3 regions of the Sinorhizobium numidicum genome follow, and region 2 is predicted to be linked to each of the others. Evidence: predicted binding sites of a transcription regulator. Region 2 holds the regulator's gene; each other region holds the start of a gene.
What was found. The regulator LexA, encoded in region 2, represses DNA repair genes until DNA is damaged. The targets are predictions, from matches to a motif close to TGTTCNNNNTGTGTTCNG.
Positions count from the first base shown of each region.

Region 1: a site for LexA is predicted at 4,718-4,735, ahead of dnaE (DNA polymerase III subunit alpha). Genes of this name have one in related genera too.
Region 3: a site for LexA is predicted at 7,366-7,383, ahead of PYH37_RS13140 (DNA recombination protein RmuC). Genes of this name have one in related genera too.

Region 1 covers NZ_CP120368.1:1,368,045-1,377,932, reverse strand. Annotated here, with positions in the region: gene PYH37_RS17675 (L,D-transpeptidase family protein) at 1-955, shown strand, start outside; gene dnaE (DNA polymerase III subunit alpha) at 985-4,482, opposite strand; gene PYH37_RS17665 (hypothetical protein) at 4,986-5,561, shown strand; gene PYH37_RS17660 (DUF5680 domain-containing protein) at 5,644-6,111, shown strand; gene PYH37_RS17655 (ABC transporter ATP-binding protein) at 6,176-6,862, opposite strand; gene PYH37_RS17650 (lipoprotein-releasing ABC transporter permease subunit) at 6,879-8,189, opposite strand; gene proS (proline--tRNA ligase) at 8,206-9,534, opposite strand.
Region 2 covers NZ_CP120368.1:1,868,472-1,878,359, reverse strand. Annotated here, with positions in the region: gene PYH37_RS20245 (septal ring lytic transglycosylase RlpA family protein) at 1-1,015, opposite strand, end outside; gene PYH37_RS20240 (hypothetical protein) at 1,395-2,243, shown strand; tRNA gene PYH37_RS20235 (tRNA-Ser) at 2,382-2,471, shown strand; gene lexA (transcriptional repressor LexA) at 3,584-4,300, shown strand; tRNA gene PYH37_RS20220 (tRNA-Cys) at 4,613-4,686, opposite strand; gene PYH37_RS20215 (c-type cytochrome) at 4,933-5,460, opposite strand; gene PYH37_RS20210 (hypothetical protein) at 5,948-6,244, opposite strand; tRNA gene PYH37_RS20205 (tRNA-Asn) at 6,383-6,457, shown strand; gene PYH37_RS20200 (SMR family transporter) at 6,539-6,895, shown strand; gene PYH37_RS20195 (SMR family transporter) at 6,882-7,208, shown strand; gene PYH37_RS20190 (SDR family NAD(P)-dependent oxidoreductase) at 7,196-8,035, opposite strand; gene PYH37_RS20185 (cysteine synthase A) at 8,362-9,402, shown strand; gene PYH37_RS20180 (alanyl-tRNA editing protein) at 9,410-9,888, shown strand, end outside.
Region 3 covers NZ_CP120368.1:418,556-428,443, forward strand. Annotated here, with positions in the region: gene trmB (tRNA (guanine(46)-N(7))-methyltransferase TrmB) at 1-152, shown strand, start outside; gene PYH37_RS13115 (BQ00720 family protein) at 336-593, opposite strand; gene PYH37_RS13120 (Hsp20 family protein) at 640-1,071, opposite strand; gene PYH37_RS13125 (nucleoside hydrolase) at 1,339-2,283, shown strand; gene PYH37_RS13130 (methyl-accepting chemotaxis protein) at 2,381-4,774, opposite strand; gene PYH37_RS13135 (ribokinase) at 5,161-6,060, opposite strand; gene PYH37_RS13140 (DNA recombination protein RmuC) at 6,113-7,333, opposite strand; gene def (peptide deformylase) at 7,482-8,006, shown strand; gene fmt (methionyl-tRNA formyltransferase) at 8,098-9,033, shown strand; gene truA (tRNA pseudouridine(38-40) synthase TruA) at 9,033-9,776, shown strand; gene PYH37_RS13160 (hypothetical protein) at 9,808-9,888, opposite strand, start outside.

The DNA of each region.
Region 1 (9,888 bases), 500 kb from region 2:
CTGGTCCGGGATCGCGCTCCATGGCTCGAACCACGTGCCGGATTATCCCGCGTCGCATGGCTGCGTGCGGCTCCCGAGCAAGTTCGCCGCCAATCTCTTCAAGATGACCGTCCATGGGATGCACGTCCTGATATCGGATCGTCAGGTGACACCTGCCGCGGTGTCGAGTGCGGTGCTCTTCCAACCGAAACAGTCACGACAGCATGAACTGCCGCCGCTGTCGGACGTTCCTCTGCGCCCGTCGATCGGCCAACTCCATAACAATGCCGTCGAGGTGGCGATGACCGTCAAGCCTCCGGCCCCGGCCGCCTCCGCCGAAGAGCAGGCGGCGATCCGCATCCTGATCACCAGACGCGGGATGCGCGAGACCGTACGCGACCTCCAGGTCCTTTTGAACATGCTTGGCCACGAGGCGGGCTTGGCAGATGGTCTTAGCGGCCCGGCGACGCTCGCAGCGATCCGCGCATTTCAAACGGCGGAACGGCTACCCGCGGATGGCAAAATAACGCCGGAACTGATCGAGGCCGTATTTCGCAAGGCCCAACGTGAAATGCCGCCGAACGGTGTTCTTCGCGTACGCCGGCAATTTCAGCCACTCTTTGAAGCTGGCGTCACCATCGACAAACCCGAAGCGGCACTCGGAACGCATTTTCTGCAGTTCCAAAATTTCGACGCCAAGACCGGAGAGGGCAAATGGTTCGGCGTTTCCCTCGAAAACGAGCTGCCGAAAGCGACGAGAAAACGGCTCGGCATCACGGCCGATGCGGATCCGCCAGCCTCCAATAGCCTGCAGCAAAGCCTCAGCCGTATCGGCATCCCCGATGACGTCCGTAAGCGTATTGCAGGTCTTCTCGCCAACGGCTCGTCGCTGTCGATCTCCGATACAGATTCCGGCCTGGAAACCGGCGAGGGCACGGACTTCATCACCATCACAAGAACGGTGACAGGCGGCTGACTCCCCTGCCCCGATCATGGCTGAAGGGTCTAGACAAGTTCGACGTCGACAACGCCGGGCGCGGAGCGAAGTGCGGCGGCGATCTCGGGCGAGATCCGATATTTCTCGCTGAGTTCGACCTCGATCTCCCGCTGGCCGTTATCCTTGATGACGACAAAGGAAACGAGACTGTCGCCCTTGGTATTCAGATGGGAGGCTATCGAGCGGAGGGGTCCGGCGTCGCGTACATAGACGCGCAGCGCCTTCTGCATCTGCAGCGATTCCTCTTCTAGAGATCGCAAGGTTTGTATGCGAAGGCCAATGCCCTCCGGCCGCTCTTCCGCCGCCACGGTCATCACCAGCGATTTGCCGGGTTCCAGCAGGTCGCGGTACTGGTGCAGCATCTCCGAAAAGAGCACGGCTTCAAACTGGCCCGAAGCGTCCGAGAAGGCGACTATACCCATTTTGTTGCCGGTGCGCGTCTTGCGCTCCTGTTTCGACGTCACTGTTCCCGCAAGCCTGCCTGCCGTCGCCCCCTGTTTCACAGCCGCGGCAAAATCCGCAAACGTTTGCACGCGCATCTTCGCCAGCAGTTTGTTGTAGGTATCGAGCGGATGGGCGGAAAGGTAGAAGCCCAGGACCTGAAACTCCCGGTGCAATTTCTCCGAGGCGAGCCAGGGCGTGTAGGCAGGCAGAGCGATCTTTTCCGGCCCGGTCGCAGCGCCGGCACCGAACATGTCGCTCTGCCCGCTCACCTTGTTTTCCTGGGCGCGCTGGGCGAAGCCAAGTATCCGGTCAAGCCCTCCGATCAGCTCGGCCCGGTCATATCCGAAGCAATCGAAAGCGCCGGCGGCAATCAGGCTTTCGAAAACACGCCTGTTCAAGAGTTTGGGATCAATCCTGAGGCAGAAATCCTCAAGGCTGGCGAAGGGGCGATCGCCGCGAACCGCAACGATGTGCTCGACCGCCGATTCGCCCACGCCCTTGATCGCGGCGAGCGAATAATAGATGCGATTGTCGCCGGTCTCGAAATGGCGGAAGGAGCTCTGCACCGAGGGGGCACTCACTTGAATGCCGAGGCGCATCGCGTCTTGACGGAAGTCGTTGATCTTATCCGTGTTCGACATGTCGAGCGTCATGGAGGCAGCTAGAAACTCGACCGGATAGTGCGCCTTCATATAGGCGGTCTGGTAGGAAACGATGGCGTAGGCTGCCGCATGCGACTTGTTGAAGCCGTAGTTCGCGAACTTCGCGAGAAGATCGAAAATCAGATCGGCCTGCGGCTTCGACACGCCGTTCTTGACGGCGCCGTCGACGAAGCGGGCACGCTGCTGGTCCATCTCCGCCTTGATCTTCTTGCCCATCGCGCGGCGCAGAAGGTCGGCCTCGCCGAGCGAATAGCCCGAGAGCACCTGGGCGATCTGCATCACCTGTTCCTGGTAGACGATAACCCCCTGCGTTTCCTTGAGCAGATAGTCGATCTTCGGATGGATCGATTCGATCTCTTCCTCGCCGTGCTTGCGGGCATTGTAGACCGGGATGTTTTCCATCGGGCCGGGGCGGTAGAGCGCAACCAGCGCAATGATGTCCTCGATGCAGTCGGGACGCATGCCGATCAGCGCCTTGCGCATGCCGGCGCTTTCCACTTGGAACACGCCGACCGTTTCGCCGCGCGACAGCATCTCATAAGTCTTCGTGTCGTCGAGCGGGATGCTCGCGAGATCGATGTGAATCCCGCGCTTGGCGACGAAATCGACCGCGGTCTTCAGGACCGTCAGTGTCTTTAAGCCGAGGAAGTCGAATTTGACGAGCCCGGCCTGCTCCACCCATTTCATGTTGAACTGGGTAACCGGCATGTCGGAACGCGGATCGCGGTACATCGGCACCAGTTGCGACAGAGGCCGGTCGCCGATAACGATGCCGGCCGCATGCGTCGAGGCGTGGCGGTAGAGGCCCTCAATCTTCTGCGCTATGTCAAGAAGCCGAGCGACAACCGGCTCCTTTTCCGCCTCCTCCTGCAGCCGCGGCTCCTCTTCAATCGCCTTCGAAAGTGGCGTCGGGTTCGCCGGGTTGTTCGGCACGAGCTTGCAGATCTTATCGACCTGGCCATAGGGCATTTCGAGCACCCGACCGACGTCGCGCAGGGCTGCACGCGCCTGCAGTGAACCGAAGGTGATGATCTGGGCTACCTGCTCACGACCGTATTTTTTCTGGACGTAGCGGATGACTTCTTCGCGGCGATCCTGGCAGAAGTCGATATCAAAGTCTGGCATCGACACGCGTTCCGGGTTGAGGAACCGCTCGAACAGCAGTGAGAAACGCATCGGATCGACGTCGGTGATCGTCAGCGCATAAGCAACCAGCGATCCGGCGCCCGAGCCGCGGCCGGGGCCGACCGGAATATCATGCTGCTTGGCCCATTTGATGAAGTCCGAAACGATCAGGAAATAGCCCGGAAACTTCATCCGCTCGATAACGCCGAGTTCGAAAGCCAGCCGCTCCCGATAATCCTCCTCCTTGTAGCCGGGCGCCATGCCAAGCTTTGCCAGACGATTCTCGAGCCCCTCCTCCGCTTGGCGGCGCAACTCCGCAGCTTCGGCGCGCCCGGCCTCCTCCGGATCGTCCGATGCACCGGTAAAGCGCGGCAGGATCGGACCGCGGGTTTTCAGTATAAACGAGCAGCGGCGGGCGATTTCGACAGTGGTTTCCAGCGCTTCGGGCAGATCGGCGAACAGAGCCGCCATCTCCTTGCGGCTCTTCAGGTAATGATCGGGCGTCAGGCGGAAACGGCTGTCGTCGGACACCATTGCGTTATGGGCGACGGCCATCAGCGCATCATGAGCGTCATAATCGGACGGCGATGGAAAGAAGGGTTCGTTGGTCGCGACGAGAGGAACATCAAGCCGATAGGCAAGATCGATCATGCGATTTTCGTGACGACGATCAAAGTTGCCATGCCGCTGCAACTCTACGTAAAGCCGATTGCCGAAAAGCTCGATCAATGCCTTCAGGCGCGCTTCAGCCAGGGCCGGCGAGCCCGCCTTGAGCGCCATGTCGACCGGGCCGCCGCCGGCGCCGGTCAGCGCCATCAACCCATCCGTACCGCCATCGGCGAGCCACGAGCGTGTTATGCGCACCGCATGACTGCCTTCGCCATCTAGGTAAGCGCGGCTGACAAGATCCACAAGGCGAACATAGCCCTCATCCGTCGCGGCGATCAAAACGACCGCGGGAAGCCTTGCGAGATGCTGACTGTGGCCGCGTCGCTCGCCTTCCGCCTCATCCTCCATGTCGATCGACAGTTGGCAGCCAATGATCGGCTGCAACCCGTCTTCCGCGGCCTTCTGCGAAAACTCAAGGGCAGCGAATAGATTGTTGGTGTCGGCAATACCAATCGCAGGCTGGTCGTCCGCGACAGCCTTGCCGATGATCTTCTTCAGCGGCAGGGCGCCTTCGAGCAGCGAAAATGCCGAATGCACGCGCAGATGAACGAACTGCGGATCTGCTGCACCCGTCACGCCCTGCCCAACGCCTTCATCACTTGCCATCGCCGCACTCCGATTCCTGTCCAGTGCGGAGGATATCCCGTTTCCGTTCCCTGCTGTCCAGCCTTACGACGAGCACAGGGCGTTTTTTGCCGGCCTGAAAATTGCCCGCGTTCCGGCGAGCAGCGATCACATGCTGAGTGCAATCACCGAAATGCTTGCGATGAAAAGGCTCATCGATGCGAAGGCGGCAAGATCACGAACGAAATCAGTCATAACATGGCTCCTTTTCCGCTAGTGTTCCCTTTTTGTTCTTTTTTCGTTCAATAGTCAAGCAAGCGCGCATAAAAGACCCGCTATTCAGCAACTATGGTTAACGCGCGCGCATGCGCCAGCTAATCCGGCTTGCCGTGCATACGGCCTGCAAGCCATGGCGGCCCGGATCGAATCAATCCAAAATCGTGAAAGCGATCGAAACCCAGCCGCGAAGATGCGGGATGCGCGCGGCGAATTATCCATGCTCTCTTCGTTCTGCTCTTAAGAACACTGCATCTCAGGGAGTCCCAATGCAAAAACGTCTGATTTCCGCCTTTCTCCTTTTGCTGCTGCCCTCCCCCGGATTTGCCGCCGAGCCTATAGACCCGGCCCGAATCGTCTCTGCCGCAACGGGTGATTGGGACAAGAATGGAGCAAGCGATCTGGCACTTCTCGTAGCGCCTGCCGACGGCAGCGACGAGGACAATGCCATCTATCTCTATCTTAGCAATGAGGTCGGCAGGCTCACGTTGAAGTCGCAGATACCCAACAAAGTATGGGGAACGTTCGAACTCTATGGCCAGGCGCCATCGATTACTGGCCTGTCGAACGGCTCGATACAGATCACATCGCACAATGACGCTATCGGCCGTGAACGCTGGGAACAAAAGCTCACGATCGCCTTTCGCAAATCCGATTTCGTCGTCGCCGGCTACACCTACTCGTCCTACGACACGCTCGACCCCAATGCCACAATGCAATGCGATTTCAGCGTATTGAGTGGCAAAGGAACGAGAAACAACAAGCCGATCACCGCCAGAGGCGCGACCGTTTTGCTCAAGGACTGGAGTGACGACATCGGTCAGAAGGCTTGCGGTGCCGAGTAAAACTTCCGCTATTTGTTCCCTATTTGTTCTTTACACGCGGAGGATGTTGCGGCATCTTGCGCGCGGAGATCGAGGAAACATCATGGTCAGCATCGAAGAACTCAGGGACTTCGTCGTCGAAGCCAAGTCGAAGACGTATGTGGGCAATGGCACGATGCTTCCGGCCTGCCGGCCAGGCTCCAACGATATCGGCCATGAACGCGGCGCATGGCGCTATCTCGATAGCTATTTCGGCGGGACCGATTTCGCCGGCCAGGAAACCGTCTGGCACGACGGGAAACCCCGATGGGCGATGAACTATTTCGGCCGCATCGTCCGCCCGGATCTGATCGACGCGCAAAGAACCGGCATCATCATCAAGGCAGCACTTCAGGCGATGTACCGCGAGAAAGGCCATTTCCTCGGCGGCATGGCGTATCAGCACGCTTATGGATGCTACATCGACAGCAGCAGCGGCGAGACCGAGCATTTTTCCGGACGCGAGACGATCTTCGTCGATGGCGAGGAAGCCTATGAGCTTAATTATCGCGGCGGGCTCATCGTTCCCTGATCAGGCAGCAAATCAAAATGCTACCGCGACCTTTACGCCTCTGAACAGTCGCGGCGCCTTCGAGCTATTTCATTTCGACGACCTTGCCGTCCTCGATCGTCACGCGACGGTCCATCAGGGAGGCCAGTTCGTGATTGTGGGTGGCGATCAGCGCAGCCAGCCCCGACTGACGCGCCAGCGCCTCCAGTGCTTCGAAGACATAGCCGGCGGTCTCGGGATCGAGGTTGCCGGTCGGCTCATCAGCCAGGAGAACAAGCGGCGCATTTGCCACCGCCCGTGCGATCGCGACGCGCTGCTGCTCGCCGCCGGAAAGCTCGGTCGGACGATGCGCGGCGCGGTGGCTGATGCGCATGTAGTCGAGCAGGGCCTTTGCCCTTTCCGCCGCCTCCGCCTTGGACAGACCGGCGATCAACTGCGGCATCATGATGTTTTCGAGCGCGGAGAATTCCGGCAGGAGGTGATGGAACTGGTAGACGAAACCGATCTCATTGCGACGGATCGCCGTTCGCCGATCATCGCTGAGCCCGTTGCAGGCGATGCCGTTCACGATCACCTCGCCTGCATCCGGATGTTCAAGCAGACCGGCAATGTGAAGCAGCGTCGACTTGCCCGTACCCGACGGCGCAACGAGCGCAACCGTCTCGCCGCCCTTCAAGGTGAAATCCGCTCCTTTGAGGATCGAAAGGAAGGTGTCGCCCTGTCCATAGTGCCGCTCGATACCGGTGAGCTGCAGTGCCACGCGCGCATTCATTCAGTTCTTGTCCTTGTTATTCGTACCGCAAGGCCTGCACCGGATCGAGGCGCGAGGCGCGCCAGGCCGGAAAGATCGTGGCAAGGAAGGAAAGCGCGATTGCCATCACGACGACGGAGATGGTCTCGTCGGCATTCATGTCCGCTGGAAGCTGGCTCAGGAAGTAGAGCTCCGGATTGAAGAGCGTCTCGCCCGAGGCCCAGGAAAAGAACTGGCGAATGGACTCGACGTTGAGGCAGACGACAATTCCGAGCAGCACACCCGCAACCGTCCCGGCGACGCCGATCGCGGCGCCGGTCATGAAGAAAATGCGCATCACCGATCCGGATGTCGCACCCATGGTGCGCAGGATTGCGATGTCGCTGCCCTTGTCCTTGACCAGCATGATCAGACCCGAAACGATGTTCAGCGCCGCGACGAGGACGATCAGGGTGAGGATCATGAACATCACGTTGCGCTCCACCTGGAGCGCCGAAAAGAAGGTCTTGTTGCGGTCTCGCCAGTCGGTAATGAAGATTTGTCGACCGGCCGCATCTTCGATGGGCTTGCGCAAGGTATCGACGGCATCCGGACGTTCGGCGAAAATTTCGATGGACTGGACGAGGCCTTCGGCGTTGAAGTAGAGCTGGGCTTCCTCGAGCGGCATGAAGATGATCGTCGCGTCATATTCGGACATGCCGATCTCGAAGATCGCCGAAACCGTGTAGGCCTTGACGCGCGGGTTCATTCCCAACGGGGTCACGTCACCGTTCGGCGAGGTCAGCGTGATCGTACCGCCGACGCGGATTCCCAATTGTTCGGCCATCCGGGAGCCGATCGCGACGCCGCTGCCCGACGCAAAGCCGACGAGATCGCCCGACTGGATATGCTCCGAGATGGATTTCATCTTCATGAGGTCGTCGGCGCGGATGCCGCGAACGAGAGCACCCGTCGAGGCATCGCCGATGCCCTGCGCGAGAACCTGCCCCTCGACCATCGGGATCGCCATCGTTACGCCTGGAACCGCGGAGAACTTGGTGGCCAGATCGGCATAATTGGTGAGCGGACCATCGAGCGGCTGAACGATCATATGCCCGTTCATGCCGAGGATGCGGGAAATGAGCTCAGTGCGGAAACCGTTCATCACCGCCATGACGATGATCAGCGTTGCCACACCGAGCATGATGCCGATGAAGGAAAAGCCGGCGATGACCGAGATGAACGCTTCTTTTCGCCGTGAGCGCAGGTAGCGCCAGGCAACCATGCGTTCGAAAGCGGAAAAAGGACGGCCGGAAGATATTCCAGACTGAGCGGCAGCCTGCACCTGCTCTTCCGTGGCCGCGGTCATCTTCGTTCCCTTCGCTTTATCTCGTCGCAATCAGCTTGTTGATCGCGGCATCAATCGTCATCGTCTCGCGCTCACCGGTTTTGCGGTCCTTGATCTCGACTTCGCCATTGGCAACCGAACGCGGCCCGACGATGATCTGCACCGGAACGCCGATGAGGTCGGCAGTCGCGAACTTCGCTCCGGCGCGATCGTCCGTGTCGTCCAGAAGGACGTCGAATCCCGCCTTGCCGAGATCGGAGTAGAGCGTGCCGCAGGCAGCATCGCAAGCGGCATCCCCCGCTTTCATGTTGATGACGACCATATCGAAGGGTGCGATCGCCTTCGGCCAGATGATACCGTTATCGTCATGTGAGGCTTCGATGATCGCAGGCACGAGGCGGGTCGGGCCGATGCCGTAGGAACCCATGTGCACCGCGTGTTCCTTGCCGTCAGGTCCGAGCACCTTGGCCCCCATCGCCTCGGAATATTTGGTACCGAAATAGAAGATATGGCCGACCTCGATGCCGCGCGCCGACAGGCGCTGGTCCTCCGGAACAGCGTTGAAGGCTGCCTCGTCATGCATTTCCGAAGTCGCCGCGTAGCGCGACGTCCACTTGTCGAAGATCGCCTTCAGGCCGACGACGTCGTCGAAATTCGTGTCTTCGCCCGGAACGTCAAAACTGAGGAAATCCTCGTGGCAGAACACCTCGGACTCGCCGGTATCTGCGAGAATGATGAATTCATGGCTCAGATTGCCGCCGATCGGACCGGTATCGGCCCGCATCGGAATGGCGCGCAGGCCCATGCGGTCGAAGGTGCGCAGGTAAGCGGCGAACATCCTTATATAGGCATGCTCCGCTCCCTCCCGGTCGAGATCGAACGAGTAGGCATCCTTCATCAGGAACTCGCGCGAGCGCATGGTGCCGAAGCGCGGGCGGATTTCGTCGCGGAACTTCAACTGGATGTGATAGAGATTGAGCGGCAGGTTACGATAGGACTTCACGTAGGCGCGGAATACGTCCGTGATCATCTCCTCGTTCGTCGGGCCGTAAAGCATCGGCCGGTCCTGCCGATCCTTGATGCGCAGCATCTCCTTGCCATAGGCGTCGTAGCGCCCGCTCTCCTGCCACAGCTCCGCGGATTGCAAGGTCGGCATCAGCAGTTCGATCGCACCGGAACGGTTCTGCTCCTCGCGGATGATCGCGTTCACCTTCTCGAGCACGCGCTTGCCGAGCGGCAACCATGTATAGATGCCGGCCGATTGCTGCCGGATCATGCCCGTCCTCAGCATTAGGCGATGGGAAACGATTTCCGCTTCCTTCGGGTTTTCCTTCAAGATGGGCATGAAAAAGCGGGACAGGCGCATGACGGTTTCCAGAACTGGTGAATTTCGCACTATCGATGGATTCGGGCGAAATGACGTTGTGCTTGGGCTACTCTCTTCGCCTGCGAACAGGAAAGGGCAGCTGTTGCCTTTGAAATCGGGCTCTTGATTTTCCTGCCGAGATCGCCGGCGGGAAGCTTTCGAGTTAAGCGTTCATAGCCGCTTCGCGCACGGAAGAAAACCCTGCCGCAGCGGAAGAGAGCCGTGGAAGGATCGATCCTTGAGGAGGAAACGCGGGGCCGCACCCTGCGTCAAAAGAGCACGTTAGTAACAGGACGAAGACGGTAGCTGTCAACGGGAAAATTTTGCCAGACTGTAGCAAAAATGCAAAAAAAG
Region 2 (9,888 bases):
GTCTCGCATAGGCAAGAATGGAATCGGGCGTCAACGGATTTGGATCGACCATGATCGCCTCGAACGGCGAGGCCTTGTCGCTGACGCGAACTTCGACGTAAGCCGCAGCAGCATAGGCCATGTTACCGTTCGGCAGTGGGATCAATTCCGGCCGTTCCGTCGGAATCGGTCCGATCTCCGGCAGCATCACGAAATCCGTGAGTGCCCGCGGCGTCCCAGAGCCCTGCGTCGGCTCCGCAAGGGCGGTCACCGGCACGCCAGTATCAACCGTCGATTTCCGAGGGATCGTCACGGTACCGAGATCCTGAACCTGGTTGCGCAACGGCTCGTTGGAGGCGACCATGACGCCGGTCGCAATCTGCCCCTCCGGCATAACGCCCGGACTGCGATCGCCCTTCTTGACATAGGAAGCCATAAGATAGGGCATATCGTTGCCTTCGAGCGGCGCGCGGCCGGCATACTGCACGCGAACCTTGGCGCTGCCTTTGCCCTTTATGTCCAGAAGATCGGCGGTCTTCGAGGAAACGTCGATTATCCGCCCATATTCATAGGGACCGCGATCATTGACACGCACGATGACCGAAGTGCCATTCTCAAGATTCGTGACGCGGGCATAGCTCGGCAGCGGAAAGGTCGGGTGCGCGGCCGAAAGATGGTATTTGTCGTAGACTTCGCCATTCGCAGTCAGCCGCCCATGAAAGGCGGATCCATACCACGAAGCCATGCCGGTCTTGCTGTAACCGAAATCCTCTTTCGGCTGGTACCACTTGCCCTTGACCTGATAGGGCCCGCCGAGTTGGTAGCGACCGCCGCCCTTCGGGATGTTGCGTCCGGTGGCGACACGCGGGCTCGCTTTGACGCCGTAAACAGATTCGGCGAAGTATTCCTTGCTGCGCGATTTGGTCTTCTTGATGCTGGACGTCGAGCCGCACGCGGCAAGCGCCGCACAAAGCAGAGGAACTGCTGCGAGACGTAATCCCCTCACAAGATATGCCGCATTTCTACTGGATGTCATCTGTCCCACAAGGTGATTCGCAAAGCCGTACCCGAAACATTCCGCTCTAGCCCCCGCGGAAATCTCGGCGTCTCGAAACGAGACAGTCGGCTAATCATGACAACAACAAGGCGAAATTGCGAACCAAGAGACGAAGGTGTGCCTGAAACCTCGCCTTATGGTTTACGAAAGGTAAAGGCAAGGCAGCCGCACAAAGCCTGGCGATGAAGGTGGCGGCGCGGTGTGCGCCTCACCATTGCGGTCCTGCGGCGGTCCGCCAGGGGGTCGCCTATAAAGGCATGAGCGCGGCTTTAGGTCATTTGCCGCCTCGCCCTTCCCTCGCCGGAAAGCGGCCTTATGTGACGTTTTCTTGGCAGTTTTGTTACAGAGGGAAGACACCTTGGCACAGATCACGCAGGAAAGAGGCCGCCATGCCGAAACCGCAAGTGAAGCCGCGGCCATTGCTTTGGCGGATCCGCGGCTGGCCCGGTCGACCGACCAATCCCGGCTGCTGGTCTGCGCGTTGGCCGCAATAGGGTTCTGCACCCTTGCTGCTGCCTCCGCGGCGGTTCTCGTTCCGCACGTCCGTCCCCTGCTCCTGCAGGAGGACGGCATCATCGAGATGGCGAGCGTCGTGTGCCTGGCGATAGCCGCGTTCGGAGCGGGAGCGGCATCGGCAATATGGGGCTTGCGCACGCCGCTCGTAGTGGCAGGGCTGATCGGACTCGCCGAGTTATTGGACGAAACCAGCTTCGGCTCCAGGGTTTTCGGATTTGAGCCACCGGAGCTCTATGGCGGCGGCGAATTGGACGGTTTCCACGACCTGTTGATACTGGCTTACCGGTTGTTGAACGGCATCAGCTCGATCCTCGCCTGGCTGTGGGTGGGGCTGATGCTTGCCGTGTCTGCGGGCGCGATGCTGTTTGCCGCCAGGCAGTTGGGGAACGGGCTGAGGGGCGCAGGCTCGTGGTTGACGGATCACATCCTCATCTTTCTCCACATAGGATTCATCGGCCTCGCGCAGGTCATCGACGTCGCCACCGACTCCAGGGCTCTTTCAGCCGTAGAGGAAATGCTCGAGTTAAACGCCGCCTTCGCACTCGTTTTCTACGTCGCGCAGCAGGCCCACAATTCGTGGTCCGGCAAGTCCACAGCCATGGCCTCATACGCCACCGCCAAGATGACGCCGAAGGCGCACGGGAGCAAAGCAACCACAGATCATGGTCGACCGGAGCGCCGTCTGCGGTAGGCAAATACCGAGTCGGTCCTCGACAAGACGGTACGACAGGCGCGCCGGCCACCCGTTTATTGCGCGTCAAGAAAATCGCGCGGCCTCGCCGGTTAAAACTTGCAAACGTGGCTCGCTTCGCGCAATAACGCGCTGCCCGGAGGAGTGGCCGAGCGGTTTAAGGCACCGGTCTTGAAAACCGGCGTGCGCGAAAGCGTACCGTGGGTTCGAATCCCACCTCCTCCGCCATTGGCTTTTAACTGTTTGACTCCATGCCATTTATTCTTCCGATCGATAGAGACGCGAAGGTCGGACAGGAATAGCTTCGTCTCGATATCCGACACGCGCCCCGACCCTCGCGGTGCGCTTGCCAAGGAAGATGATCTGAGGGAAAGTTACAGTCTGGCCCTTGAGGCCTGGGCAACTAGGTGGCGAAAAACCATGCCTGTTAAATTTCTGATGGCAGCCGCGGCAATTGCACTTTTCACACTCTCTGGATGTGCAAGCACTGGAGCAGGCAACACGACATACACTCAATGGTACGGACCATATCCTGAACCCGATTTCGACGTTCTGACCCCGGGCGGTCTGCGCTTGGCCTACTAGGATCGGAACTCGATCAGGCGACATGCAATGGGGCGGCATCGAGCCGCACGTGACGTGCGGTACTCCGGCGGAACGTCTGCAAACTATAAGCGTAGGGGTCGCCGGAGCTTGCGGGCGATCATGCTGCGCGAGTGCCGCGCCCGACGCTTTCTGGCGCCTGACCAACAACCGCGGGAATGCTCACTGTACAGGGTAAGCCCGGGCCACTTCCACAGGAACATTTGCGACTGCAGGGGGTTCAGCATCACACCGAAAGGAGGTTGATGATGGCGTCCTATGCAGTACCTGATCCGATCGGCCCTGGGCCAGGGCCAGGAGTTATCCCTCCGAACCCTGTGCCTCCGCTCGAGGTGCCCGATCCCCCGACCAAAGAACCACAGCCTGACAAGCTTCCCGAAGAGGAACCCGGCAAGAAACCTGACGAAAAGGAAGAACCACCTCACGCCGAGCCCAAACGGTCTTGATACGAATATTTCCCTGGGCCTTCGGATCCACGTCACCAGCACCGGTATTGCGCGCAGGCGCTTAGAACGAGCCGGGTAACCGTTGTTTTCGGCCGCAGCCAATATGACCATTCCTCGCCGCCGGCCCCGAGGCTTCCGGTAATGGTCCGTCGGTATGCTGCCCAAACCACTCCACTGACCTCGAAACTTAAATAGTCGGCGAAATTCACGGAATTTTAGGTACTTGCGGAACACATATGGAACAGATAGTGTCTGTTCTTGATTTGTTTCGCGATTCTGGAGTGACGCGCCATGCTGACCCGCAAGCAACAGGAATTGCTTCTTTTCATTCATGAACGAATGAAGGAAACCGGGGTGCCGCCCTCCTTCGACGAGATGAAAGACGCTCTCGATCTCGCATCGAAATCCGGCATTCACCGCTTGATCACCGCGCTTGAGGAGCGCGGCTTCATTCGCCGGCTGCCCAATCGGGCCCGCGCGCTGGAGGTCATCAAGCTGCCGGAAGCCTATTCGGGAACAGCTCAACCCCGGCGTGGCTTCTCGCCTAGCGTCATCGAGGGGAGCTTAGGCAAACCGCCCGCAACGCCGCCGACGGCGAGGTCGGCACCGCCGGTAGAGACTGCATCCGTAACTGTGCCTGTGATGGGACGAATCGCAGCGGGCGTTCCGATCTCGGCAATCCAGAACAACACGCACGACATTACCGTGCCGCTTGAAATGATCGGCAGCGGCGAGCACTACGCGCTTGAAATCAAGGGCGACTCGATGATCGAGGCGGGCATCTTCGACGGTGATACGGTAATCATCCGAAACACGAGTACGGCCAATCCCGGGGACATCGTCGTTGCTCTGGTCGACGACGAGGAAGCGACTTTGAAGCGATTCCGCCGCAAGGGTGCTTCGATCGCACTCGAGGCGGCTAACCCGGCTTATGAAACACGAATATTCGGGCCGGATCGGGTCAAGATTCAGGGTAAGCTCGTCGGGCTCATCCGCCGTTATCATTAGCTTGATGGACGGCAGCACTGGTCTGACGCAACAAGATCTGCCGCTGCTCGTTGCGAGACGACGATGCTTTGACAGCCTCGTTCGGACAGAAGCCACAACCGACGCTAATGGATACTAACGCCCCGCGGCTGTCCATATTTCGTTCCAACCCCAGTCGCCGAACCGACCTTCTCCGCGGCATAAAATCAGAACTTCGTTGCTGGCTCGCCTCTGTTAAGAGCGGCGTTGCCAATTCCGCGCAACCGATTTGGCTGATCACCTCACCGCATCGGTGTTAGAAGCTTAGGTCGTTGATTTCATTAGGGGGAATCTTGGAGGCCTCGCCCGGAATTGAACCGGGGTACAAGGATTTGCAGTCCTCTGCGTCACCACTCCGCCACGAGGCCTCTCTGACTTGAATTCTCAAGTCGTGGCGCGGATTTAGAATGATTGGCTGGAAACCGCAAGAGGCAATTTCGGAAATTTGTCCTCGGTGATTTCCGATATGAGGTTTCCACAACGCTCCTGAACGAAGGCTGCCGCAGCTTGCCCTCCTCCGTCCAGGTAATCGATCTCAGGCGTCAGCACCGTCTGGTAAGACGGCGTTCTTCCGTCTCAGCCTCCGGCCGGCCTTCCCCCCGGCATGCGTAAGGCTATCTTGGCGCTGCGGCTGCGGTTTCGCCCGGCGGCAAGATCCGGAACATAAAGGTCGATACCTTCTCGTCCGGCTTGAACGGACCCGGCACCTCATGGCTGACCGGTTTCAGGCTTTGAAGGAAAGCAGCGATTGCCGCGGCGTCTTCAGCGGTGAGCTGCGCGAATGCGTGCCACGGCATGATCGGCGCGAGAATACGGCCGTCGGGCCGCTCTCCGGTCTGTATCGCAGTCACGATCTGCTCCTTGGTCCAGCTGCCAATTCCAGTCTCCTTGTCGGGCGTTATGTTGCGGCCGACAAAAACACCCTGCCCTGGAATTTCGAAACCAACATCTGAACCACCGAGAAAACGCGAGGTGTCCGGCTTTCCGAAGAAATACCCTGGTGTGTGGCAGTCGTTGCAGCCGCCGATCGTGACGAGATATTCCCCTCGCGCAATCTGCGTGTCATCGGCCTGTGCCGTGAAAGGCTGCAATCCCAAAGCAGAGGCGGCAACAAAAACGAACCGAACGGATGACGGAAACATCATTACCCTCCCTTTATATATTGGAACGCTGACGGACCGACGAGACGTCGTGCCATGGCGCGTCCTTGTCTATTTTCGTTAATAAGCGGCGCGTATCCACGCACCTAATTCAGAGTTATCTAATAGATATACTCCATACTCTTATGATCCTGAAGTGCGAGTGATGAACAGGGCGCGGAACTGCATTGCAAGGCTGTCCCGTATGTCCACTACTGCGGGCGTGCAGGCCGCAAGAATTGCGGCGGATTGGATTTCCGGATCGGCAAGTCAAGCCGAATTGGTCTGTTTCGAGCGCCGCCTGGAATGGAAATGAATGAATGGAAATCCGCCATGAGGGGCAGTGGCCGAATTGAGATGATCTACGGCAGGCCCGCTATCGACCCGGAACGCGGCATAGATCACCGCCGTCGTGCCTATCTAGCCGACGATTAGTTGCTTGGCGCCAATGTGTGTAGCTTGCGGACACAGCAACTGGATTGATCGATTCTCAGGATTTGCTGGAGGAATTCTGCGTACCGCGCCAGCGCGCCCACCACACTGCAAGTTTACGGCGTCGGCGCCGGACAAAGGGTATGTCGTGCGAAAGCACGAGCAGGCCCAAAGGAATCATCCAGAAGCCAAGAACCGGCAGGAAGCCCAGCACGCCGCCGACGATAAGGAGCGAGCCGATCAAAACCCGCACTGCCGGTGATTCCGGCAGTTTGAGGCGCCATTTGCCCAGCACGATCTCATGCGTCTGCGGATCGATGCCGAAATGTATTTTTTTTCTACCCTTCGTCATCATTCCTCTTTCACGACTGGTCCCCCAGAGTTGGGTCTTTCTCCACAGTCTCGCAACCGGTCCGGTGATTTTTTTTGAAAAAGCGCTTGGCAAATCGAGAAAGCATTTGTATTAGCAGCCTCACTTCTGCGGCGCAGATGATCCCTGGTAGCTCAGCGGTAGAGCACTCGACTGTTAATCGATAGGTCGCCGGTTCGAATCCGGCCCGGGGAGCCAGTTTCAAAGAGCCATTCGCGGCAAAGGCCCGAATGGCTCTTTTCGTTTGTCGTGTAGCAAGATCTTTCATGAAGGCTCCTCATGCGTCCTGCATGGCTTTTCCTGACACTCGCGATCGCGACCGAGGTCGCTGGCCTCACGGCGATGAGGGCGGCCCCCGGCGCATATCTCGGCCACGCGGTCATGTATGCCTCGATCGCGCTTTCCTATGTGTTCCTGTCACGGGCGGTGAAGACGATTTCGGTCGGCGTCGCCTATGCGATCTGGGAGGGGGCGGGTGTCGCCCTCATTACGCTCGTCTCGATATTCGTCTTCGGCCATGTGCTGACCGCGCGCGAGGTGGTCGGCCTGTCGATGGCGGTTGCCGGAATTCTCCTCGTCAACGCCGGTGAAAGCGGCGAAGAGGAAACGGAGGAAGCAACCGGTGACCCCCTCTAATCTCCATTTCGCCCTTGCGGTTCTGGCCGGCCTCGTCGATGTCGCCGCAAACCTCGCTTCCACTAAATCGAACGGCTTTGCCCACCGCGGTTGGGGCGCTCTCTCGATTGTGCTCGTGCTTGCCGCTTTCGCGCTGCTCGCGGAAGCGGTCAGAGGCATGGAGCTTGCGATCGCCTATGCCGTGCTCGGTGCCACCGGCGTCTTCGGGACGGCCATCTGCGGCCGTCTCCTTTTCGGTCAAAAGCTGAAGCCGATCGGCTGGGTCGGCCTTTCACTGGTCTTCGGCGCAGTCCTCGTCCTTCATACGGCCTGACGCGGCTGTTCGTCCGAATTGGACTGCTTCTTCGCTACGGTGGGCGGCCGCCAAGGAATGAGCCAGTTGAGAAGCGCGAAATAGGCGCCGTAGGGCAAGCACTGCAGCAACTTCACGACATAGGTGAAGCGTTTCGGAAAGGTGATCTCGAAGCGCCTGGACTTCAGCCCCGCGCATATCCAGTCCGCTGCCTTGGTAGCGCTTACCAGCGCCGGCCTCGGAAAACCGCGCCCGGCCGACCCTTGGGTATCGACGAAGCCTGGGCAGATCAGCTGAAGGCGGATGCCTATGCGATCAAGGTCGAACTTCAGGCTTTCCGCCATATTGATCAGGGCAGCCTCGGTTGCGCCGTAAGCGGCCCCCATAGGCAGTCCGCCATAGCCGGCAACCGAGGACATAATCGCGATCTGGCCATGACCTCTTGCCTTCATGTGCTCGACGACTGGCACGAGGCAATTGACGACGCCATGCAGATTAACGGCGAAACTCTTGTCGAAAGCTTCACGATGCAGGTCGTCGCCGCGAACCGGAATGACCACACCGGCATTGAGGATGGCGAGCGCCACCCGTCCATGCTCGTACTCGATTGCCGCCAGCAGCCGCTCCATGTCACGCGGATCGCTGACATCCCCATCGAGAACGATGATTTTGCCGGCGCCGGTTGCTTCATGTTGAAGCGCCACCAGCTTGTCATGGCTGCGCGCGGTAACGACGACCGAATACCCCTCCTCTACCAGCCGGAGCGCCACGGCGCGCCCGATGCCGGAACTCGCACCGGTTATCCACGCCAATCCATGCTCGGGTCGGGCTATGAAAGCAGTTGTCATTTCGTCCTCCGCATTCATCGGGAAGAGTTCCTCTTCCGCAAAAGGCCGGCATCTACTCCCCTGCCGAAACCTGTTGTCTCTCCCATGGCAAATGCGGGCCCGCACCATCCGCTTTCCCGCCGTCGGTCTGGCGACGGGGACGATTTTTGTCCGGGACAGGAAAGCTGCGAAACGCTATTTCTTGCCTGCTGAACACGCTGAGCCGAAAACACGCCAATATTTCGGCGATCCTTCCCATAAACCAAATGTTTATCGGCTTGCCGTTCATCGAGGTTAATGCTTGGCTTAAGCCCGGCGTCTGTTACGTCCAGCGTGAGGTTTTCAAAATGCCCGTTCTTCCGTCCGTGCTCGAAGCAATCGGCAACACGCCGTTGATCCGCCTCAAGGCTGTATCCGAAGCCACCGGCTGCACCATCCTTGGCAAAGCGGAATTTCTCAATCCCGGCCAATCGGTGAAGGATCGGGCGGCGCTATGGATCATTCGCCAGGCGGAAAAAGCCGGGCAGCTGCGGCCGGGCGGCGTCATCGTCGAAGGCACTGCCGGCAACACCGGAATCGGTCTTGCCGTGGTCGGCAGCGCGCTCGGCTATCGAACGGTGATCGTCATTCCAGAGACACAAAGCCAGGAAAAGAAAGATGCGCTCCGCCTGCTCGGCGCCGAAATGGTCGAAGTTCCGGCGGTGCCCTATAAAAATCCCAACAATTACGTGAAGATTTCCGGTCGGTTGGCTTCCGAGCTTGCCAAGACCGAGCCGAACGGCGCCATCTGGGCGAACCAGTTCGACAATGTCGCCAACCGCGACGCACACGTGGAGACGACGGCTCCGGAAATCTGGAACGATACGGGTGGCAAGGTCGACGGCTTCATCTGCGCGGTGGGCTCTGGGGGGACGCTGGCGGGAGTGGCGCAAGGGCTGCGGGCCAGGAACTCTTCGATCAAGATCGGCCTTGCGGATCCCGAAGGGGCAGCGCTTTACAATTACTACGCCCATGGCGAGCTCAAGGCGAGCGGGAGCTCGATCACGGAAGGCATCGGCCAGGGCCGAATCACGGCCAATCTTGAAGGCTTCACGCCGGATTTCGCCTATCAGATTCCCGATTCGGAGGCCGTGCCCTACGTGTTCGATCTGATCGAAAAGGAGGGCATCTGCGTCGGCGGCTCCACGGGCATCAACATTGCCGGCGCTGTACGGCTCGCCAGGGAACTCGGCCCTGGACATACGATCGTGACGATCCTCTGCGACTATGGTAACCGCTATCAATCGAAGCTTTTCAACCCGGACTTCCTGGTCTCGAAGGGCCTGCCTGTTCCGGCTTGGATGACGACGACTTCGACCATCACAGTGCCATACGAACCAGTCGGATAGATTTGCGATGACAAGGACCGTGACCGCCCTCTTCCGTGAAGATTTTTACCTCTCGACTTGCGAAGCAAGCGTGACGGGGATTCTGGAGGACGGCGGCATCGAGCTTGACCAGACCTGCTTTTACGCCACGTCCGGCGGGCAGCCCGGCGATACGGGCTTCTTCGAGCGCGAGGACGGCAGCCGCATCACCATAGTCGGCACCCGGCACGGTGAGACGAAGGAGGTCATCGTACACGTGCCCACCGAGGGACAGGCATCACCGTCAGTCGGCGAGAAGCTGGTCTTGCACATCGACTGGCCGCGTCGCTACCGGCTGATGCGCATGCATACGGCCTGCCACCTGCTTTCCGTCGTCTGCCCCTTCCCGATCACGGGTGCCGCCGTCGGCGAAGAGGAAAGCCGTGTCGATTTCGACATGAGCGAGACCATCGACAAGGACCAGGTGACGGCGGCGCTGATGAAGCTCGTAGAGGAGAACCATCCCGT
Region 3 (9,888 bases), 1.4 Mb from region 2:
TCCACTGCCGCGACCACGCGGCCTTCGAGTGGACGGCAGAAACGGCAGCCGATTGGCTCACGCCTTTTGCCGGCTGGCCAAGCACACGCTACGAGGCCAAGGCGCGCCGGGAAGGCCGCAGCTCCGCCTATCTCACCTTCGGCCGTTCGTAGGAGACGCCAAGCTTGCCCCTCACCGTAACTCTCTTCCCACAGGTGGCAAGAGGGGACTGAGAGCGTGCGGCGCGTCCCTTCGCCCCGTCAAACGGGGCGAAGGTGGCCGGCAGGCCGGATGAGGGGCAATGCCCGCGAAAAGTTCAACTTGAGCGGCAGCGCGCTGTACGCAATGGCAGCCCGTCAGTGCAGGCTGACGGTGCGCAAGTCGTCTTCGGCTGCCTTGAAGAATGTACTGGAACGATTATCGGTCAAGAGGATCGGCGTGCCGTCCGCACCGAACAGGGCCCACAGGTCGATTCCGGGGCCCATCTCGGGCGCTTCCGGAAAGCAACGGGAGACCTCCTCCGAACGCATCTTGCGAATATAGCCGACTTCGCCCGCGCCGAGATGCGCGAGGTCGTTCTTCGACAGCGATGTGTTGATGGCTTTCAGTCCCATGGTGATACTCCGTGGTCGCCGGCCAGGGAAAATCCCGCCGGTTATCCTACTCTGGGACGGAAATATTAATTTTCTTTACCATACGGACCGGCTCGGGCCGCACGAGATCGACCGAAAGGAGGCCGTTGCGCAGTTCCGCGCCGAGGACCTTCATGCCATCGGCCAGCACGAATGTGCGCTGAAACTGACGGGAGGCAATGCCGCGATGCAGATAATCTCGCTCGCCGACATCAATCTGGCGCCCACGGATGACCAACTGGTTTTCCTCCGTCGTCACGTCAAGATCGTCCTCGGAGAACCCTGCCACGGCAAGCGTTATCCGCAACCGTTCCGGCGCGTCGGATGATGCGTCGCCGCGAATGCGCTCGATGTTGTAGGGTGGGTAACCGTCATTTCCCTTGGCAATGCGCTCAAGGGTCTTTTCCATGCTGTCGAAACCCAGCAGAAGCGGGCTCGTAAAGGGCGTAATCCTGCTCATTCCCAAGTCCTTGCAGCTCAAGCGACCAACTTGCGGACCTGCCACGCAGCATCCATCCAGCAATATGGTGGCTGTGTGCAACGAGTGCAAGCGGCTTGCCTCGGCGGCGCCTCCAAATCATAGTCCGTTGCGAGGAATTCCGGAGCGTGACGAGGAGGCCCGTGAAATGGTCTTTTCGCGCCCATCCCGCTCCGGTTTTTGAACCGATTGCGTTCATGGGTGTTTTGGTTCTGCAGCCCATCATTGTGATCCGGCAGGAGGTAGAAAGTGTCAGACGCAAGAAAGATAATTATAGACACGGATCCGGGACAGGACGACGCGGCAGCAATCATGCTTGCCTTTGGTAGCCCGGAAGAGATCGACGTTCTCGGCATCACTGCGGTTGCCGGGAACGTCCCCCTTTCGCTGACGGCACGCAATGCCCGAATCATCTGCGAGCTTTGCAACAGGACCGACGTGAAGGTGTTCGCGGGCGCGGAGCGGCCGGTCGCACGCGCTCTCGTCACTGCCGAGCATGTTCACGGCAAGACCGGACTCGATGGTCCGGAGCTGAGCGAGCCGACAATGGAGCTGCAGGAGCAGCACGCCGTTGATTTTATCATCGAGACGCTGCTTTCCGAGGCGCCAGGCACGGTTACCCTCTGCACGCTCGGTCCCTTGACCAATATCGCGCTGGCCCTGACTAAGGCGCCGGAAATCGCTCCACGGGTGCGAGAACTGGTAATGATGGGCGGTGGGTTCTTCGAAGGCGGGAATATCACGCCCGCGGCGGAGTTCAACATCTATGTCGATCCGGAAGCCGCCGAGATCGTCTTCCGCTCCGGTATTCCGATCGTGATGATGCCGCTCGACGTCACGCATCGCGTGCTTACCCGCAAGGCCCGCGTTGAGAAGATACGCGCCATCGGCAGCCCGGCGGCGACCGCCATGGCGGAGATGCTGGAATTCTTCGAGCGCTTCGACATCGAGAAATATGGCACCGACGGCGGTCCGCTGCACGACCCCACCGTTATCGCCTACCTGCTGAGGCCGGAGCTCTTCACCGGACGTGACTGCAATGTGGAGATCGAGACCACGTCGGCTTTGACAATGGGCATGACCGTCGTCGACTGGTGGCAGGTGACCGGGCGCAAGCACAATGCCAGGGTCATGCGGCATATCGACGATGAGGGCTTCTTCGAGCTCTTGACGGACCGTCTGGCGCGCATCTGAGGCGCGGAAGGCATTGGCGGCTTTTGCCGTTGCGATCGATCCCGCGAACGAAAACGGCGCCTGCTTGGCGCCGTTTTGCTGTTCGGTCGCATTTCGATCAGAACTCTTCCCAATTGTCCTGGGTGAGCGCGTTGGCGCCGGACGTCTGGGTGAGAACGCGCTGTGTCGAGGTCGAATAGCCGGTACGCTGCGGTGCTTGCGCCGGCCGGGCTTCCTTGACGGCGGCCTTGGAGGAGGCGGGTCTTTCCGCGGCCCGCATGCGCTCGGCGGCGCCCCGCAGCATGTTGGCCGAGGACTGGGTTGGTGCCCGCTGGGCGACGCGGAACCGGGAAACCAGCGCGCTCAACGCGCGGGCTTCGTCGTTCAGCGCCATGCTCGCAGCGGTCGTTTCCTCGACCATCGCAGCATTCTGCTGTGTCACCTGATCCATCTGGTTGACGGCGGAATTGATCTCCTTGAGCCCGACCGCCTGTTCAGACGCGGAGCTGGAGATCTGGCGAATGAGGCCATTGATCTGCACCACCTGCTCGGCGATTTTTTCAAGCGCTCCGCCCGCCCGCCCGACGAGATCGACCCCCTCGCGCACCTGGCCTGCGGAAGTGTTGATCAGCGTCTTGATCTCCTTTGCGGCATTTGCCGAGCGCTGCGCGAGCTCGCGAACCTCCTGCGCGACCACTGCAAAACCCTTGCCGGCATCGCCGGCGCGCGCGGCTTCGACGCCTGCATTGAGCGCCAGGAGATTGGTCTGGAAGGCGATCTCGTCGATGACGCCGATGATGCGGCTGACTTCGTGCGAGGACTGTTCGATGCCCTGCATGGCGGCGATTGCCTTCTGCACGACTTCGCCCGACTGTTCGGCATCGCTGCTCGCCACTTCGACCGACTTCGCCGCAACCTTTGCATTCGCGGCGCTGGCATTTACCTGAGAGGTGAGCTGGTCGAGGGCTGCTGCGGTTTCCTCGAGGCTTGCCGCCTGCTGCTCGGTTCGGTGCGACAGGTCGTTGGCGGCGCTGCTGATCTCGCCGGTACCGCTGCCGATATTCACGACCGAGTGGTTGACGGTGCGAATCGTCTCTTCGAGGCTCTCCATCGTCGCATTGAAGTCATGCTTTAGCTGTGCGTATTCGCCGGGGAAGTCGTCCGTGATCCGGAAGGCGAGGTCGCCGGAAGCAAGATGCGACAGGCCTTTGCCGAGGCGGGCGACGATATCGCGTTGAAGAGCGCCGGTTTCCGCACGCTCCGCCTCCGAACGGCCGCGCTCCAGCTCCGCCTGTTCGCGCTCGTGACGCGCTTCGCTTTCGAGGCGTTTGCCGTCGGCGAGCTGATGGCGGAAACCTTCGAGCGCCTTGGCGACGGAGCCGGTCTCGTCGAAGCGGTCCTGACCAGAGATCGGCGTCGCATATTCGCCGTTGCTGAGCGCCTGGACGTCATGCACGAGACCGGCGAGCGGCTCCTGCACGAAGCCGCGAACGGCAAGATAAAGGCCGACAAGCACCGTGCCGAGGACGACGAGGCCGCCGACGATCATCATATAGGTCTGGTCGCGGACCGGCGCGTTGATGGCCGTTCGCGGCACATCGACGAGTACGACCCAGCTCGCATTCACCTTGGGAAGAACGAAGGGATAGACGACACGGTCGAAAGGTTCGTTGCCGTCATAGGTGAGATTGTTGATGACGCCCGGGGCGCCCGTCGAGAGGGCGTTCTTAACGACATCGTTGCCTTCTCCGTCATACTCTTTCAGCAGGAGCTCGGGGATCGGCGCCACCAGCCATTTGCCGCTCTGCGACAAGAGATAGACACGGCCCGAACCGAAGGGCTGAAGTTTCGACAGGCCTTCTGCGAGCGATGCGAGCGAGATGTCGACGCCTGAGACGCCGATCATCTTTCCATTCGACAGCACCGGATAGGCGATCGAGCTCATTGCCGTGGGGACGTCGGTATCTTGCGCCGTGTAAGGCTGGCTGATCGCGCCCTTGCCGCTCTTTGCGGCTAGGCTGTACCACTCGGCGGCATAGTCGGCCTTGAAAGTGGAGTACTGAATTTCGTTGTTCCGGTTCTTGGACCAGTAGGGCGTGAAGATACCCTCTTCATTGGCGCCCATTTCCGCGTTGTTGACCAGTTCGTCCTTGCGCCCGTCGAACGCCTTCGGCTCCTCTGCGAACCAGCTGCCGAAGGCGAACGGATTCTGTTCAAGGCTGGCGCGGAGCACGTTGATGACACCGGCCCGGTCCATCGACTTGGCCGCATGGCTGCGGCCGAGAATGCCGGCCATGGAGCGCGCAGCGCTCGACAGTTCGCCGATGCCGCTCGCGATATCGCCGGCAATGGCCTTGGCCTCGCCGCGCGCCTGCTCGAATACGAGCGTCTCGACGCGGTCCTGCGTCTGGGAGATGAGAACGAAATTCGACGCGAGCAGCACGAGGGCAATCGTGCCGCCGGTCACGGCGATCAGCTTGGTCGCCAGCGATTTGGCCTGGAACTTAAACATGAAATCCTCACGTACTGACGGGTCCGCAGGTTTGCGGCCCGCGGCGTGACGCATTCCGAATTGTGGGATGAAACTCCATCATGGAGCGCCAGATGCCGACCGGCATGAAGGAGGCGGCCAAACCCATGAAGGCCAGCCTTCTGACGTCTGAATAGACGATCAAATATTAAGATCCGGCCAACGCTTGAGCCGATTCCTGCAGCGCTTCCGCGAAATTTATGCGGCAAGCACCCTCGCCGCGACATATGCTGGCCGAATTGCGAAATGCGCCTGCTGCATGATTCTCTGAGCAGCAAAAACCATGCAGCAGTTCAAAATGTTATAGCGGTCATTCTGCGCCCGAAAAGCAGCGCGGCGGTGTAATGCCCTTGATCAGCGTGGCCATCTCAGAGATGGGTGGCGACCTCGGATGCCAGAGGGATGGACGGCTGCGCGCCCGGCTTCAGGCAGGCGAGCGATCCTGCGACCGCAGCGCGGCGCAGCGCATCGGCGAAGGAGAGGCCCATGTCGAGACTTGCGGCCAGGTAACCGCAGAACGTATCGCCGGCTCCGACCGTGTCGACGGGCTCGATCGTCAGTCCCTTGGCGCGATGGACTTCGCCCTCATGGACGGCCACAACGCCCTCGGCACCGAGCGTGACGATCACCGTCTGGCCCGTTTCGCCGTGAAGGCGTCTCATCGCCGCTTCGCGTTCCGCGCCGGCGATGTCACTTTTTCCCGCCAGCAGTTCGAATTCCGTCTCGTTTGCGATCACGATATCTGCCATGCGGCCGAGGCGCGCGGCTTCCGCTGTCAGCGGCGCGATGTTGACGATCGATCGGATGCCCTTGCGCTTGGCTTCGACGAGCGCCTTCTCGACCGAGGCGGCCGGGATTTCGAGCTGCAGCATCAGCGTGTCGCCGGGCGACATTCCCGCGATCGCCGAGGCGGCATCGCTCTCGCTCACCGTCGCATTGGCGCTGGCGACGACGACGATGACGTTCTCGCCATCGCCGCCGACGATGATATGGGCGGTGCCGGTCGGCTCATCGACGGTCTTGGTGAGACCAAGATCGGTGCCGGCTTCCTTCAGCAACGCGAGCGCGCTCTCCGCGAAACTGTCGGATCCGACCGCGCCGGCCATGTGCACGGAGGCGCCGGCCCGGCGCGCGGCCAACGCCTGGTTCGCGCCCTTGCCGCCGGCGGCCGTGGAGAAACCCGTTCCGGCGACCGTCTCGCCGGGTTTCGGAAGCCGTGCGGTCGTAGCGATCAGGTCCATGTTGATGGACCCAAAAACAGTAATCATGTGGAGATGTCCCGTCGGGTTGCTGATTTTTGCCGGAGAGTGCCCGACGCCGTCAGTCTTCGTCAACCACCCGCAGTTTCAATTGGCCCAGTCGGCCGTCCACGGCGCGTTCGCCCCTGTCGCCCTTGTCACCCTTGTCGCCCCTGTGGCCTTGCCCCGGCGGTGCCTCGGCTTCGAGTTCCAGGGCCTCGATCTTGGCGCCGCGCCGCGTCAGTTTGTCCGAAGAGATGAGGATCTCGTCGATGTCTTTCTGGGTAATGGCAAAATGCCCTTGCAGCTTCCGCACCCGCTCGTCGAGGCGCGACAGGTCGTCCATCAGCCGCACGACTTCGCCTTGGATCAGATGGGCCTGCTCGCGCATGCGGGCATCCTTCAGGATCGCCTGGATCACTTGGATCGACAGAAGCAGCAGCGACGGTGAGACGATGACGATTCGCTGACGGTGGGCCTTCTGCACCACCGCTTCGAAATGCTCGTGGATCTCCGCAAAGATCGATTCGGAGGGCACGAACAGGAAAGCCGTGTCCTGCGTTTCGCCCGGCAGGAGATACTTGCTGGCGATATCGCGGATATGCACTTCCATGTCGCGGCGGAACGATTGCGCCGCCTGCTGCCGCCGCTCGGCACTCGGTGCGTCGCGCATGGCATTCCAGGCTTCGAGCGGAAACTTGGCGTCGATGACGAGCGGCGGCTGATCGTTCGGCATGCGGATCGTGCAATCCGGCCGTGCGCCGTTGGAGAGTGTCGCCTGGAAGGCAAAGGCACCCATCGGCAGCCCGTCGGCGACGATCGCTTCCATGCGGGACTGGCCAAAGGCGCCGCGCGTCTGCTTGTTCGCAAGAATGCTCTGGAGGCCGGCCATGTCTTTTGCGAGCGACTGTATGTTGCTCTGGGCATTGTCGATCACGGCGAGCCGCTCCTGCAGCCGCCGCAGATTTTCATGCGTCGCCTTCGTCTGCTCGCTGATCGAGGCGCCGATCCGATGCGTCATGCCGTCGATGCGCTGGCTGATCGCCTGGTTCAGTTCGGCCTGTCGCGTACCGAAGACTTCGGCCATCGCGGCGATGCGTCCCTGCATTTCGGTCTGTGCCGCAACCAGCGCGGACATCTGCTCATCGCGTTCTTCGGCACGGTTCGCATGAGCGCGGCGCAGGCTGACAGCGGTCAGCAAAGCCATCAGGACGGCGGCCGCCGTTATAAGATGGCCCGCTGTCACGGCCAAGGTGCCAAGCAGGAACAACGGCTGGTCGAAGGAAAATACGGTGGATTCCATCGCCGCAGCCTAACAGATTCGTTCCCGAAGACCAGATCAAAACGAGAACAGAAAACGTCGGCGCTTCGATCGGCTGGCACAACCCTGCGCCCTCAAAGCGTCGGCAAATTTCTTGCGCCCGGGCGGAAAGATCGGCTATGGGATCAGCATGACGATCAAACCGCTCATCATCCTTCCCGATCCGGTCCTGCGCCAGGTTTCAACGCCGGTAGAGACCGTTGACGCCGATATTCGTCGCCTCACCGACGATATGCTCGAGACCATGTATGATGCGCCGGGCATCGGCCTTGCGGCGATCCAGATCGGCGTGCCGAAGCGCCTGCTCGTTCTCGACGTGTCGAAGGAGGGCGAAGAGAGAAAGCCGCTCGTCTTCATCAACCCCAAGATCGTCAAATCGTCCGAGGAGCGCTCGGTCTACGAAGAGGGCTGCCTGTCGATCCCGGACTATTATGCCGAGGTTGAACGGCCGGCAGCGATCACCGTCGAATATGTCGATCGTGAGGGCAAGGAGCAGACAGTGGAAGCCGATGGCCTGCTCGCCACCTGCCTGCAACACGAGATCGATCATCTGAACGGTGTTTTGTTCATAGACCATATATCCAAGCTCAAGCGCGATATGGTGATCCGCAGGTTCACCAAGGCGGCGAAGACACGCGGCGCCAAGGCGATTTGATCGTGCCCGCGTTCCGAATCGCGCGGTAAGCGGCGCTTGAATTTGGCCGGCGTCCGGTTTCGGGCAATTGAGAGAGACGGAGTTCGCCGCCTTGTCGCTGCGCATTATTTTCATGGGCACCCCGGAATTCTCTGTACCGACGCTCTCGGCGCTCACCGAGGCCGGTCACCGGATTGTTGCGGTCTACACGCAGCCGCCGCGCCCCGGTGGGCGGCGCGGCCTCGACCTTAAGAAGTCACCGGTGCATCAGGCGGCCGAGCTTCTCGGCGTTCCGGTCCTGACGCCGCCGAACTTCAAGAATGCAGCGGATCGCCAGACCTTCCGCGATTTCAATGCCGACGTGGCGGTGGTCGTTGCCTATGGCCTGCTCCTGCCCGAGGAGATCCTCTCGGGCACGCGCTATGGCTGCTATAACGGACATGCGTCGCTCCTGCCCCGCTGGCGGGGCGCCGCGCCGATTCAGCGGGCGATCATGGCAGGCGATCATGAGACTGGCATGATGGTGATGAAGATGGACAAGGGGCTCGACACCGGCCCCGTCGCGCTTTCCAAGCCCGTGGCAATCGACGAAACGATGACCGCCGGCGAGTTGCACGACAAGCTGATGTGGGTCGGCGCGGCGCTGATGAAAGAGGCGATGGACAAGCTCGAGGCAGGCGACTTGCCGTTGACGCCGCAGCCGGAGGAGGGGCCCGTTTACGCGGCCAAGATCACGAAGGACGAAACCAGGATCGATTTCAGCAAGCCCGCACGCGATGTGCACAACCACATCCGTGGCCTCTCGCCATTTCCCGGCGCCTGGTTCGAACTGGAGATTGCCGGCCGGCCCGAACGGATCAAGGTTCTCGGCTCCGAGATCGCGGAAGGGACGGCGTCGCACGGTATCGTCCTAGACGACGCCTTGACGATTGCGTGCGGTGAAGGTGCGGTGAGGCCGACCAGCCTGCAGAGAGCGGGCGGAAAGGTGCTCGCCACCGCGGAATTCCTGCGCGGAACGCCGATTGCCGCCGGCACGAGGATCGCCTGATGCCGCGCTATCGCCTGACCGTCGAATATGACGGTTCCGATTACGTCGGCTGGCAGCGGCAGGAAAACGGGCCTTCCGTTCAGGGGGCGATCGAGAAGGCTATCCTGTCGTTGACGGGGGGGACGGTTTCGGTCCGGGGCGCGGGACGCACGGATTCCGGCGTTCACGCCATGGGCCAGGTGGCGCATGCGGACTTATCGCGCGAATGGAAGACGCATACGCTTCGCAACGCCCTCAATGCCCATCTGGCGCTTGCCGGCGAACGGATATCCATTCTCGATGTTCTCGAGGCGCCGCCGGGGTTCGACGCGCGCTTTTCGGCGCTCCGCCGCCACTATCTCTACCGCATCATCTCGCGCCGTTCGCCGCTGGCACTGGAAGCAAGGCGCGCCTGGTGGGTGCCGAAGACGCTCGATCATGAAGCGATGCATGAGGCGGCACAGCGGCTTGTCGGCCACCACGACTTCACCACCTTCCGCTCCGCCCATTGCCAGGCGACGAGCCCGTTGCGCACGCTTGATCGGCTCGAGGTGACGCGCAGCGGCGAGCTGATCGAAATCCGGGCAACGGCGCAGAGCTTTCTGCACAATCAGATCCGCTCCTTCGCCGGCTCCTTGAAGCTGGTGGGTGAGGGCAAATGGACTCCGGACGATCTACAGGCAGCACTCGAAGCGCGCGACCGCAAGGCTTGCGGGCCGGTTGCTCCACCCGAGGGACTTTATTTCATGCAGGTGGATTACTGACCCCGTTGCGCAAAGGGGCGCCTCGCTCGCGTCAGGCGGGCATCAGCCCGAAGAAATACTGCAGAAACTGTGCGATCATCATCGACGGCAGCAGGAAGAGCGCGGTGAGCGC